DNA from 2 places in the Streptomyces sp. NPDC053076 genome. Region 2 is predicted to be linked to the other one. Evidence: riboswitches for the same ligand, from Rfam matches in the RefSeq annotation. Region 2 holds a riboswitch; the other holds the start of a gene.

Region 1 (6,748 bases), on a different contig from region 2:
CCGTCCACCGCGCTGCCCCGGTCGTTGCTCGTCCTCGGCGGCACGTCCGAGATCGCCCTGGCCACCGCGCGCCGGCTGATCGCCCGCCGCACCCGCACGGTGTGGCTGGCCGGCCGCCCCTCCCTCGCCCTGGAACAGGCCGCCGAGAGCCTGCGCGCGCTCGGCGCGGATGCCCGCACCGTCGCCTTCGACGCGCTCGACCCCGAGTCCCATGAGAGCGCCCTCGGCAAGGTCTTCGCCGAGGGCCCCGTCGACATGGTGCTGCTCGCGTTCGGCATCCTCGGCGACCAGGCGCACGACGAACGCGACCCGGTCCGCGCGGTGCAGGTCGTGCAGACCAACTACACCGGGGCCGTCTCGGCGGGGCTGGTGGCCGGCCGGGCCCTCCAGGCCCAGGAGCACGGCTCCATCGTCGTGCTGTCCTCCGCCGCCGCCGAACGCGCCCGCCGCGCCGACTTCATCTACGGCTCCAGCAAGGCCGGCCTCGACGTGTTCGCCCAGGGCCTCGGCGACGCCCTGCACGGCACCGGCGTGCACGTCATGGTCGTACGCCCCGGATTCGTGCGGACACGGCGGACCGCGGGACGGCCGCCGACACCGCCCACCACCACACCGGAGGCGGTCGCCACGGCCGTCGAACTCGGCCTGCGCCGGCGCTCGGAGACGGTCTGGGTACCGGGCAGACTCCGCCTGCTGATGTCAGCACTACGGCACGCGCCACGGCCGCTGTTCCGGCGGCTGTCGGTCTAGCGCCCCGTCAGAGGGCGGGGGCCGCGCCGGCATGCGGCTGTGCCGCGGGCGCGATCGGCCCGGACGAGCCGCGGGCCGCACGAGGGCACATCACGGCGCGACCCGCGGAGCGCACATGTCGGCGTGGCCGGGCTGCGGCGGTACGACGGCCCCGCCGAAGGCGTACTCGCGCAGCTTGCGCCAGACGCCGTCGGCGCCCTGCTCGTACAGCGCGAAGCCGGTGCAGGGCCACTCTGCGTCGTAGCCCGCCAGTTCCTCGAAGGCGCGGTCCATCGCCGCGTCGTCGATGCCGTGCGCGACGGTGACATGCGGGTGATACGGGAACTGCAGCTCGCGCGCCATCGGCCCGGAGGCGTCCCGGATGCGCTGCTGAAGCCGGCCGCACTCCTCGGCGCCCTGGACGACGCGCACGTAGACCACCGGCGACAGGGGCCGGAAGGTGCCGGTGCCGGACAGCCGCATCGGGAACGGCCGGCCCGCCGCCGCGACCCCGGTGAGATGCGCCTCGATCGCCGGCAGGTCGGCCTCGTCGACCTCGGTCGGCGGCAACAGCGTGACGTGCGTGGGGATTCCGTGAGCCGCGGGGTCGCCGAAGCCCGCGCGCCGCTCCTGGAGCAGGCTGCCGTGAGGCTCCGGGACCGCGATCGACACGCCGATCGTTACGGTCCCCACGTCGTCTCCTGTCGTCGCGTCTGTCGTCTTCTCGGCCGTCTCGTCCCGGCCGTCGGATATCGACTGTACGGCCACGGATGTCCTGTGGGCAGGCGCAGCGGAAGTGATGTGCAGCGCTCTGCCCGAGCGGACCCGTACGGTCGTACGCCTCAGTGCTTGGCCGGGAGGAAGCCCACGCGGTCGTACGCCTGCGCGAGGGTCTCGGCGGCGACGGCGCGCGCCTTCTCCGCGCCCTTGGCCAGGATCGAGTCCAGCGTCTCGGAGTCGTCCAGGTACTGCCGGGTGCGCTCCCGGAACGGCGTCACGAACTCGACCATGATGTCGGCGAGGTCGGTCTTGAGCGCGCCGTACATCTTGCCCTCGTAGTCCTGCTCCAGCTCGGCGATCGACTTGCCGGTGAGCGTGGAGTAGATGGTGAGCAGGTTGGAGACGCCCGGCTTGCTCTCGGTGTCGAAGCGGATCACCGTGTCGGTGTCGGTGACCGCGCTCTTGACCTTCTTGGCCGTGGTCTTCGGCTCGTCGAGGAGGTTGATGAGGCCCTTCGGCGTGGACGCCGACTTGCTCATCTTGATCGACGGGTCCTGGAGGTCGTAGATCTTCGCCGTCTCCCTGAGGATGTACGGCTTGGGGACGGTGAAGGTCTGGCCGAACCGGCCGTTGAACCGCTCCGCGAGATCGCGGGTCAGCTCGATGTGCTGACGCTGGTCCTCGCCGACGGGCACCTCGTGGGCCTGGTACAGCAGGATGTCCGCGACCTGGAGGATCGGGTACGTGAACAGGCCGACGGACGCCCGGTCGGCGCCCTGCTTGGCGGCCTTGTCCTTGAACTGGGTCATGCGGCCGGCCTCGCCGAAGCCGGTGAGGCAGTTCATGACCCAGGCCAGCTGGGCGTGCTCGGGGACATGGCTCTGCACGAAGAGGGTGCAGCGGTCCGGGTCGAGGCCGGCGGCCAGCAGCTGGGCGGCGGCGAGCCGGGTGTTGTCCCGCAGCTCCTTCGGGTCCTGCGCGACCGTGATCGCGTGCAGGTCGACGACCATGTAGAACGCGTCGTGTGACTCCTGCAGGGCCACCCACTGGCGGACGGCGCCGAGGTAGTTGCCGAGGTGGAACGAGCCGGCGGTGGGCTGGATTCCGGAGAGCACGCGAGGACGGTCAGCAGAGGCCATGTCCACCATTCTCGCAGAGGGCGCGGGTGGGGTCGGCCCGGGAACGGTGGGGGATCCCGGAGCGCGGGGGTCTGCCGGCCGGTGGGGGCCGTTCGCGCAGTTCCCCGCGCTCCTGGGCGGGCCGCCCCTGGCGGAAGCGCGCCCTTCGGCGGGCCGCCCCCAGCACAAGCGCGCGCCTGGGCGGGCCGCCCCTGGGGGGACCGGTCAGCCGAGGTCGACTTCGGGGTACAGCGGGAATCCGGCGACCAGGTCCGTGGCCCGCTGGGCGATCTCCCGCGCGACCTTCTCGTCCAGGACGTGGGCCGCCTTGGACGGGGCGCCCGACTTCGTGGTGCCCGGCTCGGTGGTGGAAAGGACGCGGTCGATCAGGGCCGCCACCTCGTCCATCTCGGCCGTGCCCAGGCCACGCGTGGTCAGGGCCGGGGTGCCGACGCGGATGCCGGAGGTGTACCAGGCGCCGTTCGGGTCGGCCGGGATGGCGTTGCGGTTGGTGACGATGCCCGAGTCGAGCAGGGCCGCCTCGGCCTGGCGGCCGGTGAGGCCGTAGGACGAGGCGACGTCGATCAGGTTGAGGTGGTTGTCGGTACCGCCGGTGACGAGCGTCGCGCCCCGGCGCATGAGGCCCTCGGCGAGGGCGCGGGAGTTGTCGACGATGCGCTGGGCGTAGCCCTGGAAGGCGGGCTGCCGGGCCTCGGCCAGGGCGACGGCCTTGGCCGCCATGACGTGCGGGAGCGGCCCGCCGAGGACCATCGGGCAGCCGCGGTCGACCTGGTCCTTGAGGGAGTCGTCGCACAGCACCATGCCGCCGCGCGGGCCGCGCAGGGACTTGTGGGTGGTGGTGGTGACGATCTGGGCGTGCGGGACCGGGTCGAAGTCGCCGGTGAGGACCTTGCCCGCGACCAGGCCGGCGAAGTGCGCCATGTCGACCATGAGGGTGGCGCCGACCTCGTCGGCGATCTCGCGCATGATCCGGAAGTTCACCAGACGGGGGTACGCGGAGTAGCCGGCGACGATGATCAGCGGCTTGAAGTCGCGGGCCTGGGCGCGCAGGGCCTCGTAGTCGATGAGGCCGGTGGCCGGGTCGGTGCCGTAGGAGCGCTGGTCGAACATCTTGCCGGAGATGTTCGGGCGGAAGCCGTGGGTGAGGTGGCCGCCGGCGTCCAGGGACATGCCGAGCATGCGCTGGTTGCCGAATGCCTGGCGCAGCTCGGCCCAGTCGGCCTCGGTGAGGTCGTTGACCTGGCGGACGCCGGTCTTCTCCAGGAAGGGGGCCTCGACGCGGTCGGCGAGGACGGCCCAGAAGGCGACGAGGTTGGCGTCGATGCCGGAGTGCGGCTGGACGTAGGCGTGGCGGGCGCCGAAGAGCTCGCGGGCGTGCTCGGCGGCGAGGGCCTCGACGGTGTCGACGTTGCGGCAGCCGGCGTAGAAGCGGCGGCCGACGGTGCCCTCGGCGTACTTGTCGCTGAACCAGTTGCCCATGGCGAGCAGGGTCGCTGGGGAGGCGTAGTTCTCGGAGGCGATCAGCTTGAGCATCTCGCGCTGGTCGGCGACCTCCTGGCCGATGGCGTCGGCGACGCGCGGTTCGACGGCACGGATCACGTCGAGCGCGGCGCGGAAGGCGGTGGACTCGGTGGAGAGAGGGGCGGCGTTCTCGGGCATCGGGGACCTCCGGACGGTGTGCGTGCAGCATTCACGTTCGGCCCAGGCGCACGGCACTCTTCCCGCTCGGGCCGCTCCCTGATGGTCCGTCCCATCCCAGCGCGCCAGTCACGGCCCGCACGTCAGCCTACCCGGCGCGCCGGACGCGGCCACGCGGCGGGGAGCCGCATGTCGGTCACGGGCCGCGTCCACCGCGCGAGCGAGGATGGGAAGGGGGTCACCGTCGTCTCCGGGAGTACCCGTGACCGCTGCTGCGGACCTCATCGCCACCGCCGACGCGCACTGCGCGCCCACGTACCGTCCGCTGCCGGTGGTGATCGCCACCGGGGAGGGGGCGTGGCTGACGGACGTGGCGGGGCGGCGGTATCTGGATCTGCTGGCCGGTTACTCGGCGCTGAACTTCGGGCACGGCAACCGGCGGCTGGTCGAGGCGGCCCGGCGGCAGCTGGACCGGGTGACGCTGACCTCCCGCGCCTTCTACCACGACCGGTTCGCCGCCTTCTGCGCCGAGCTGGCGGAGTTGTGCGGGATGGAGATGGTGCTGCCGGCGAGCACGGGAGCGGAGGCGGTGGAGAGCGCGGTGAAGACGGCCCGGAAGTGGGGGTACCGGGTGAAGGGGGTGCCCGCGGAGATGGCGAAGATCGTGGTGGCGGGCGGCAACTTCCACGGCCGTACGACGACGGTGATCAGCTTCTCGACGGATCCGGAGGCGCGGGCGGACTTCGGGCCCTACACGCCGGGGTTCCAGATCGTGCCGTACGGCGATCTGACGGCGATGCGGGAGGCGCTGACGGAGAACACCGTCGCGGTGCTGCTGGAGCCGATCCAGGGTGAGTCCGGGGTGATCGTGCCGCCGGCCGGTTATCTGGCGGGGGTGCGGGAGCTGACGCGCGAGCGGAACGTCCTCTTCGTCGCCGACGAGGTGCAGTCGGGCCTCGGCCGTACCGGCCGGACCTTCGCGTGCGAGCACGAGGGCGTGGTGCCGGACATGTACGTCCTGGGCAAGGCGCTGGGCGGCGGCATCGTGCCGGTGTCGGCGGTGGTGTCGAGCGCGGCGGTGCTCGGGGTCTTCCGGCCGGGTGAGCACGGGTCGACGTTCGGCGGGAATCCGCTGGCCTGTGCGGTGGCGCTGGAGGTGATCGCGATGCTGCGGACCGGCGAGTACCAGGAGCGGGCGGCCCGGCTGGGCGAGCGGCTGCACCGGCTGCTGGGCGACCTGTCCGGCACCGGCAGGGTGACGGCGGTGCGGGGGCGTGGGCTGTGGGCCGGGGTGGACGTCTCCCCGGCGGCCGGGACCGGGCAGGAGATCTCCGAACGGCTGCTGGCCCGTGGGGTCCTGGTCAAGGACACCCACGGGTCGACCGTGCGGATCGGCCCGCCGCTGGTGATCGGCGAGGAGGACCTGGAGTGGGGGGTGGAGCAGCTGCGGGCGGTGCTGGCCGGGGCGTGATCAGCGCAGCGGGATGTCGGTGCCGTGCTCGTCGGCGGGCCGGGGTCCGAAGATGCGCCGGTCGGCCTCGCGGATGGGCACGTCGTCGATGCTGGCCTCGCGTCGGCGCATCAGGCCGTGCTCGTCGAACTCCCACAGTTCGTTGCCGTAGCTGCGCCACCACTGGCCGGCGGAGTCATGGCACTCGTACTGGAAGCGGACGGCGATGCGGTCGCCGTGGAAGTCCCAGAGGCTCTTGCGCAGCGCGTAGTCCAGTTCGCGCTGCCACTTCTCGGTCAGGAAGGTGACGATCTCCGCGCGGCCGGTGACGAACCGGTCGCGGTTGCGCCAGACGGAGTCCGGTGTGTAGGCCAGGGCGACCCGGTGGGGGTCGCGGGTGTTCCAGGCGTCCTCGGCCGCCTGCACCTTCTGGCGGGCGGTTTCCAGGGTGAACGGCGGGTAGGGCGGGCGGCCTTCGGGCACGGCGACCTCCTGAGGTCGAGAACGAGCGTTCTCCATCGATGCGACTAAGGTAGAGAACGATCGTTCTCGTCGTCAAGGAGCCACGGATGCCCGCCCCGATCACCGAGGAACAGAACCGCCTGGACCGCGAAGCGCTCCTGGACGCGGCGGAGACGCTCTTCTACGCGCACGGCATCCAGGCGGTCGGCATGGACCGGGTCCGGGAGGCGTCCGGACTGCCCCTGAAGCGGATCTACCGGCTCTTCGCGACCAAGGAGGACCTCGTGGTCGCCGTGCTCCGGCGGCGCGACCGGCGCTGGCGCGCGAGCCTGACCGCCCACGTGGAGAGCGTCCCGGACCCGCGCGAGCGGGTGCTCGCGGTCTTCGACTGGCTCGCCGCGTGGTTCGCCGAGCCCGGCTTCCGCGGCTGCGCCTGGATCAACGCCCACGGTGAACTCGGCGCGTCCTGCGAGCGGGTCCTGGCCGAGGTCCGGTCCCACAAGCGGGCCTTCCATGACCAGCTCACCGCCTGGGTGCGCGCCACCGGCGTACCGGTGGCCGAACCGGTGTACCTGCTCGCCGAGGGAGCCATCGTCACGGCCGGCGTCGA
Region 2 (6,748 bases):
CCGCCGGCTGGGTGGACGCCACGCTGGACGAGGTGGTGGACGAGCTGGTCAGGCTGCTGCTGGGGATGCTCCGGCCGGAGGGCTGGCGACCGGGAGACCAGTGACCCCAGGGGCCGGGTTGCCGGGCCGCGCAGGTCAGCGGGGACGGGAGCCGCTCGGCGCGCGGGATAGGGCCGGAACTGGTGTGCTGGGTGTGGGGGCTGTCGTACCGTTCTCGGAGAGTGTCATGAGTACCTATCGAGCCGCGCAGGTGACCGCTCCGAACGGCACCTTCAAGCTGGTCGAGCGTGAGGTCCAGCAGCCGGGGCCCGGACACGTCAGGATCGCCGTGGAAGCGTGCGGGGTCTGCCACAGTGACGCTCTCTTCGTGAGCGGCGGGCTACCGGGCGTGTCGTTCCCGGAGGTGCCCGGGCACGAGATCGCCGGGCGCATCGAGGAGCTGGGCGACGGTGTGCAGGAGCGTGGCTGGCAGGCCGGCGACCGGGTGGCCGTCGGCTGGTTCGGCGGCAGCTGCGGCCACTGCAAGCCCTGCCGCGAGGGCGACTTCATCGTCTGCCGGAACCTCAAGGTTCCCGGCTGGACCTATGACGGGGGCTTCGGCGAGAAGGTGATCGCACCCGTCGACGCGCTGGCCCGCATCCCCGAGGGGCTGGCGGCGAGCGATGCCGGGCCGATGGCCTGCGCGGGCGTGACCACGTTCAACGGGCTACGGCGCAGCTCCGCCCGGCCGGGCGACCTGGTCGCGGTCCTCGGTCTCGGCGGTCTGGGACACCTCGGGGTGCAGTACGCGGTCGCGATGGGCTTCGAGACCGTGGGGATCGCCCGGGGCCCCGCGAAGGCCGACTTCGCCAAGCAACTGGGCGCCCACCACTACATCGACAGCACCTCCGGCACCCCGGTCGCCGAGGCGCTCCAGTCCCTCGGCGGTGCCGGAGTCGTCCTGGCCACCGCGGGGAACTCCGAGGCCATCACGGCCACGGTGGACGGTCTGGCCCCGCGCGGCGAACTGGTGGCCATCGGCGCGGACACCACGCCGCTCGGCATCAGCCCGGCCCAGTTGCTCATGACCGGCCGTGTCGTGCGCGGCCACCCCTCCGGCACCTCGCAGGACGTGGAGGACACCATGGCCTTCAGCGCCCTGCACGGCATCCGCCCCATGACCGAGATCGTGCCGCTGGACGACGCGGACGGCGCGTACCAGAAGATGCTCTCCGGCGGCGCCCGTTTCCGGATGGTGCTCAGCACGGGCTGACCCCACGTCAGAATCCGTTCGGCGACCTGCCGGCCGGCATGGTCAGCCGGCCAGCCGGTCGAGCGCGGTGAGGACCGGCGCGGTGCCGTCCTCCTCCCGGATGCGGGCCCCCAGGGCATGGGCGCGCCGCCGGTACCCCGCGTCCCGCGTGGCCCGCACGAGGGCCGAGGCCAGCGCGTCCACGGTCAGGCGGCGCAGCGGTACGACGGCCGGGGCGACGCCCAGGGCGACCAGCCGGGCCGACCAGAATCCCGCGTCGAACTGGACCGGGACCGGCACGGCCGGCACCCCGGCGCGCAGCCCTGCCGCCGTGGTGCCCGCTCCCGCGTGGTGGATCACGGCGGCCATCCGTCCGAAGAGCGCCGAGTGCGGCACCTCGCCGATGGTCAGCATGTCGTCGCCGTCGGCCGCGAGCCCGCCCCAGCCGCGCTGGATCACCCCGCGCAGCCCGGCCCGGCGCAGCGCCGCCACCACCCGCGCGCTGAGCAGCCGGGCGTCCGGCACGGTGGCGCTGCCCAGCCCGACGAAGACCGGCGGCGGGCCGGCGTCGAGGAACTCCTCCACCACCCCCGGAAGCCGTGCCCCGGTGTCGTAGGGCCACCAGTAGCCGCTCACCTCCAGACCCGCCCGCCAGTCACCGGGCCGGGGGACCACCAGGGGACTGAAACCGTGGTGCACCGGCCAGTGCCGCCGCTCCCGCGCCCGCCGCGCGGCACCGGTGCGTACCCGCGGAAGGCCGAGCCGCTCACGCACGGCGGGTACGGTACCGGCGAAGACCTGCTCCACGGCCAGGCTCACCCCCTGCCCGGCCAGATGGTTGACCGGCCCGCCCCAGGCGCCGCCGCCGAGCACCGGCGGGGCGAACTCCCGTGTGGCGGCGACGGGTTGCAGATAGACACCGAGACTCGGCAGCCGCAGCCCCTCGGCGATCGCATGCCCGAGCGGAGCCAGGGAGGCGGACAGCAGCAGGACGTCGCTGCGGTGTGCCGCGGCGAGCAGGGCCTCGGTCAGCTGTCCGGCCGTGCGCCGGGCCAGGTCCCCCAGCCGCAGCAGCTTCCCGGCGCCGCTCGTGCTGCGGCCCAGTCCCCGGCCTCGCGGGGACCGGAGTTCCGCCAGTGGATCCACCGGCAGCGCGTGGAACCGCACCGCCGAACCCGTCACCAGCGGCTCGAAGCGGCCGTGGGTGACCAGGGTGACCTCGTGCCCGGCCAGGGCGAGCCGGTGCCCGAGACCGGTGTAGGGGGCGGCGTCGCCCCGGGATCCCGCCGTCATGATCGCAACGCGCACGACGGCCAGTATGACGGCCTCGCGCTCCAATGCGCCTCGACGGCCCTTTCCGTACGCCGCCGGACGCGGCCGTTGACCTCACGGCCCTGGGCGGCGACCGACACCACCAGTGCCGCCGCCAGCAGCGTGCATCCCAGCACACGGCAGGCCGGCAAACGTCGGCGCAGCGCCCGGTAACGGGACTCGTACGCCGTGCGCAGTTCCTGCGCCCGCTCGGCCGTGCGAGCCCAGCGGCGTCCGGCGCATGCTGATCATGGCCCCGTCCACCGGAGCGGTGCTGGGCCTGGAGATGACCGCCGCCAAGGCCGAACCCGAGTACGGCCTCAAGGCCGGGGACGTGATGCAGTACGCCGCCTGGATGCGCTGAGCCGCCGGGGGCCGGGCCGCTGTGCGCTGAACGGCTGTCTGCTGAGCCGCTGTGCGCTGAACGGCCGCGTGCTGAGACGCTGTGCGCCGAACCGCTATGCGCTGAGCAGTTGTGCGCCGAGCTGCCGGGCGGCGGCCTCGACGGTCTGCTCCAGCAGCGTGGCGATCGTCATCGGACCCACCCCGCCCGGCACCGGCGTGATCAGCGCGGCCCGTTCCACGGCGGAGTCGAAGTCGACGTCGCCCACGTTCCCCGCGTTGTAGCCCGCGTCGATCACGACCGCGCCCGGCTTGATGTCCTGCCCCCCGATCAGCCGCGGCCGGCCGACCGCGGCGACGACGATGTCGGCCTCGCGGACCGCCGCCGACAGGTCCCGGGTGCGCGAGTGGCAGTACGTGACGGTCGCGTCCCGGGCCAGCAGCAGCATGCCCACCGGCTTGCCGAGGATCGCGCTGCGGCCCACCACCACGGCCCGCTTCCCGGCCGGGTCGACGCCGTACTCGTCCAGCAGCCGCAGGATGCCGCCCGGCGTGCAGGAGACGAAGCCCGGCAGTCCGAAGCTCATCGTGGCGAACGAGGCGAAGGTGACACCGTCCACGTCCTTCTCCGGCGCGATCGCCTCGAACGCGGCCCGCTCGTCGATGTGGCCGCCCATCGGGTGCTGCAGCAGTATGCCGTGCACACCCGGGTCGGCCGACAAGTCGCGCAGTGTGCCGACGAGTTCGGCGGTGGACGTGGCCGCGGGCAGAGCCACGTGACGCGACTCGATGCCGGCCTTGCGGCAGCGGTTCTGCTTCATGCGGACGTACGTCACGGACGCCGGGTCCTCGCCGACCAGCACGGTCGCCAGACACGGTGCCGTCCCGGTCCGCTCGGTGAGACCGGCGGCCTGCCGCGCGGTGTTCTCGACGATGCGACGGGCGAGCGCGGTGCTGTCCATCAGACGGGCCTGAGTCATGCTGCACACTCCTGAGCTGGATCGATTCTCCTCGCCCAGGCGCGCGGCAATCACCACGGACCGCTCCCCGGTGGTGCTCCACCTCAGCGCCAGTCACGGCCCGCGTACAGCGTAGCCGAGCGTTCCTACGACCCTCGTACCCCCCGCCCGGACCCGCATCGGTGAGGGACGCCTCCGGCGTGCCCGGCGAGTACGGCCGGCACCGGAAAGGTCCAGGCCGGCCGTGAGGTGGCCCGGACCCGCGGCACGCTCCCGGCGCCGCCGTACCGGGCCGGGTGTCCTACTCGTCCCAGGCCTGGATGATGAGCTGATCGGCGATCTTGCCGTCCCGCAGGGTGAGCATCGACTCGGCGAGCACCCGGGTGCCGTCCCCGTACTCGCACGACTCGCTGTAGGCGACTTGGTCACCCTGGACCACGCACCTGTCCAGCTTGTGGGTCATGTCGCGGCTGTAGACGTCGTCCAGCAACTCGGCGATCTGGCCGCGGCCGTGCAGGACCGTGGGGTGACTCGGCTGGTTGTTGCGGTCGACGATGCGGATCTCCGCGTCGTCCGTGTAGAGGGACAGCAGGGTGTTGCCGGTGTTCCCCTCTATGCCCCGGCGCAGTGTCTCGGTGTCGAAAGCGGATCCCGCCGTGGTACCCATGGTGACCTCCTTCAGGTGCCCGCGGCCGTCCGGGGGCGGGCCGCGCGGGTCCCCGTCTTCGAGACTCCTCCGCCCCGGCGGGCTCGGCAAGCGCAGCCGCTGCGCTCCGCCTCACAGGTGAGCGCGTCCCGCCGCCCGTGTCCGGCCGGGGCCCGGAGCCATTGCCGAGGACATGATGCCAACGTCGCCGCCCTCGGTCTCGCCGCCGGGGTCACCGGTCTTGCCGCGCCGCCGGCGAACGCGGCCGACGCGAGCGCACCGGACACCGGGAAGATCAGTCCCATGGCCGTGCTCGAATCGCTCACCGTCAGCGACATCCCGGCCGAGTACGAGGCCGGGGTCCCGCGGGTCTCCGAGCAGGCGGGGGCGCTGAACCAGGTGAACGAGCTGAACCGGCTCAACGAGCTGTGGCAGGTCGCCGGTCTGGTGGCGCCCGTGACGGGCCTGCTGCCGGCCGTCGAGGCCTGACCCGCCGCCGGACCCGAGGGCCGTCCCGGCAGGGGCGGCCCTCACCGCTGCCAGGGCGGAGGGGGAGGCGGGTGAGCGGGTCTCGTCGCGGACGACCCCGGTATTCGTCCCCAACTCCCGCACGCCGGCGGAAGGATCCATGATCGCGGGTGGCGGAAAGATCCACGATCACCGTCGTGGTCCGTCCCGCTACCGAGCGGTCGCGCGTAGGGTCGGCGGCGAAGGCAATCGAAGAAGGGACCAGACCATGGCGCAGGAAGTACGCGGCGTGATCGCACCGGGCAAGGACGAGCCCCTACGGGTCGAGACGATCGTGGTGCCGGACCCCGGGCCCGGCGAAGCCGTCGTACGCGTCCAGGCATGCGGGGTCTGTCACACCGATCTGCACTACAAGCAGGGCGGCATCTCGGACGACTTCCCCTTCCTGCTCGGCCACGAGGCCGCCGGTGTCGTGGAGTCAGTCGGTGAGGGCGTCACCGACATCGCCCCCGGCGACTTCGTCGTCCTCAACTGGCGTGCCGTGTGCGGCCAGTGCCGGGCCTGCCTGCGCGGGCGGCCCTGGTACTGCTTCAACACCCACAACGCCCGGCAGAAGATGACGCTCGCCGCCACCGGGCAGGAGCTCTCCCCGGCCCTCGGTATCGGCGCCTTCGCCGAGAAGACGCTGGTGGCGGCCGGGCAGTGCACCAAGGTCGACCCGGCCGTCTCCCCGGCCGTCGCGGGTCTCCTCGGCTGCGGGGTGATGGCCGGCCTCGGCGCGGCGATCAACACCGGGAACGTCGGCCGGGGCGACTCGGTCGCCGTCATCGGCTGCGGCGGTGTCGGCGGCGCGGCGGTCGCCGGAGCGAACCTCGCCGGCGCGGCGAAGATCATCGCCGTGGACATCGACGACCGCAAGCTCGCCAAGGCCCGCGGCCTGGGCGCCACCCACACCGTCAACTCCAAGGAGACCGACCCGGTCGAGGCGATCCGCGAGCTGACCGGCGGCTTCGGCGCCGACGTCGTCATCGAGGCCGTCGGCCGCCCCGAGACCTACAAGCAGGCTTTCTACGCCCGCGACCTCGCCGGCACCGTCGTCCTCGTCGGCGTCCCCACCCCCGAGATGAAGCTCGAACTGCCCCTGCTGGACGTCTTCGGACGCGGCGGCGCCCTGAAGTCCAGCTGGTACGGCGACTGTCTGCCCAGCCGCGACTTCCCCATGCTGATCGACCTGCACCTGCAAGGCCGCCTGCCGCTCGACGCGTTCGTCACCGAGACCATCGGACTCGACGAGGTGGAGAAGGCGTTCGAGCGGATGCACCAGGGCGACGTGCTGCGTTCGGTGGTGGTGCTGTGATGACCGTACGCATCGAACGCCTCGTCACCTCCGGACAGTTCACCCTCGACGGCGGCACCTGGGACGTCGAGAACAACGTGTGGATCGTCGGCGACGAGCGGGAGGTGATCGTCATCGACGCCGCCCACGACGCCGAGGCCATCGTCCGCGCCGTCGACGACCGGCGGCTCACCGCGATCGTGTGCACGCACGCCCACAACGACCACGTCAACGCGGCACCGGAACTCGCCGCCCGTACCGGCGCCACCATCTGGCTGCACCCCGACGACCTGACGCTGTGGCGGCAGACCCACCCGGATCGCGACCCCGACCGGCACCTCCAGGACGGTCAGGTCATCGAGGCGGCCGGCGCCGACCTCACCGTCCTGCACACCCCGGGACACGCCCCTGGCGCCGTCTGCCTGTACGACCCCGGCCTCGGCACCGTCTTCACG

What was found. Region 2 has a riboswitch for ZMP and ZTP ahead of ACIGYR_RS05275 (bifunctional 5,10-methylenetetrahydrofolate dehydrogenase/5,10-methenyltetrahydrofolate cyclohydrolase). Riboswitches for the same ligand answer to the same signal wherever they lie in the genome.
Region 1: linked by a shared signal. The riboswitch ahead of ACIGYR_RS25610 (glycine hydroxymethyltransferase) and the one ahead of ACIGYR_RS05275 (bifunctional 5,10-methylenetetrahydrofolate dehydrogenase/5,10-methenyltetrahydrofolate cyclohydrolase) in region 2 are both predicted to bind ZMP and ZTP.

What each region holds. Positions count from the first base shown of each region.
Region 1 covers NZ_JBITZL010000006.1:361,413-368,160, reverse strand. The annotation lists gene ACIGYR_RS25625 (SDR family NAD(P)-dependent oxidoreductase) at 1-750, shown strand, start outside; gene ACIGYR_RS25620 (2'-5' RNA ligase family protein) at 841-1,422, opposite strand; gene trpS (tryptophan--tRNA ligase) at 1,572-2,597, opposite strand; gene ACIGYR_RS25610 (glycine hydroxymethyltransferase) at 2,793-4,247, opposite strand; ZMP/ZTP riboswitch at 4,281-4,369, opposite strand; gene rocD (ornithine--oxo-acid transaminase) at 4,453-5,697, shown strand; gene ACIGYR_RS25600 (nuclear transport factor 2 family protein) at 5,698-6,159, opposite strand; gene ACIGYR_RS25595 (TetR/AcrR family transcriptional regulator) at 6,246-6,748, shown strand, end outside.
Region 2 covers NZ_JBITZL010000001.1:1,318,327-1,325,074, forward strand. The annotation lists gene ACIGYR_RS05255 (TetR/AcrR family transcriptional regulator) at 1-104, shown strand, start outside; gene ACIGYR_RS05260 (alcohol dehydrogenase catalytic domain-containing protein) at 227-1,252, shown strand; gene ACIGYR_RS05265 (glycosyltransferase) at 1,295-2,524, opposite strand; gene ACIGYR_RS05270 (hypothetical protein) at 2,784-2,906, shown strand; gene ACIGYR_RS05275 (bifunctional 5,10-methylenetetrahydrofolate dehydrogenase/5,10-methenyltetrahydrofolate cyclohydrolase) at 3,001-3,864, opposite strand; ZMP/ZTP riboswitch at 3,891-3,971, opposite strand; gene ACIGYR_RS05280 (nuclear transport factor 2 family protein) at 4,145-4,510, opposite strand; gene ACIGYR_RS05285 (hypothetical protein) at 4,793-4,978, shown strand; gene ACIGYR_RS05290 (S-(hydroxymethyl)mycothiol dehydrogenase) at 5,226-6,314, shown strand; gene ACIGYR_RS05295 (MBL fold metallo-hydrolase) at 6,314-6,748, shown strand, end outside.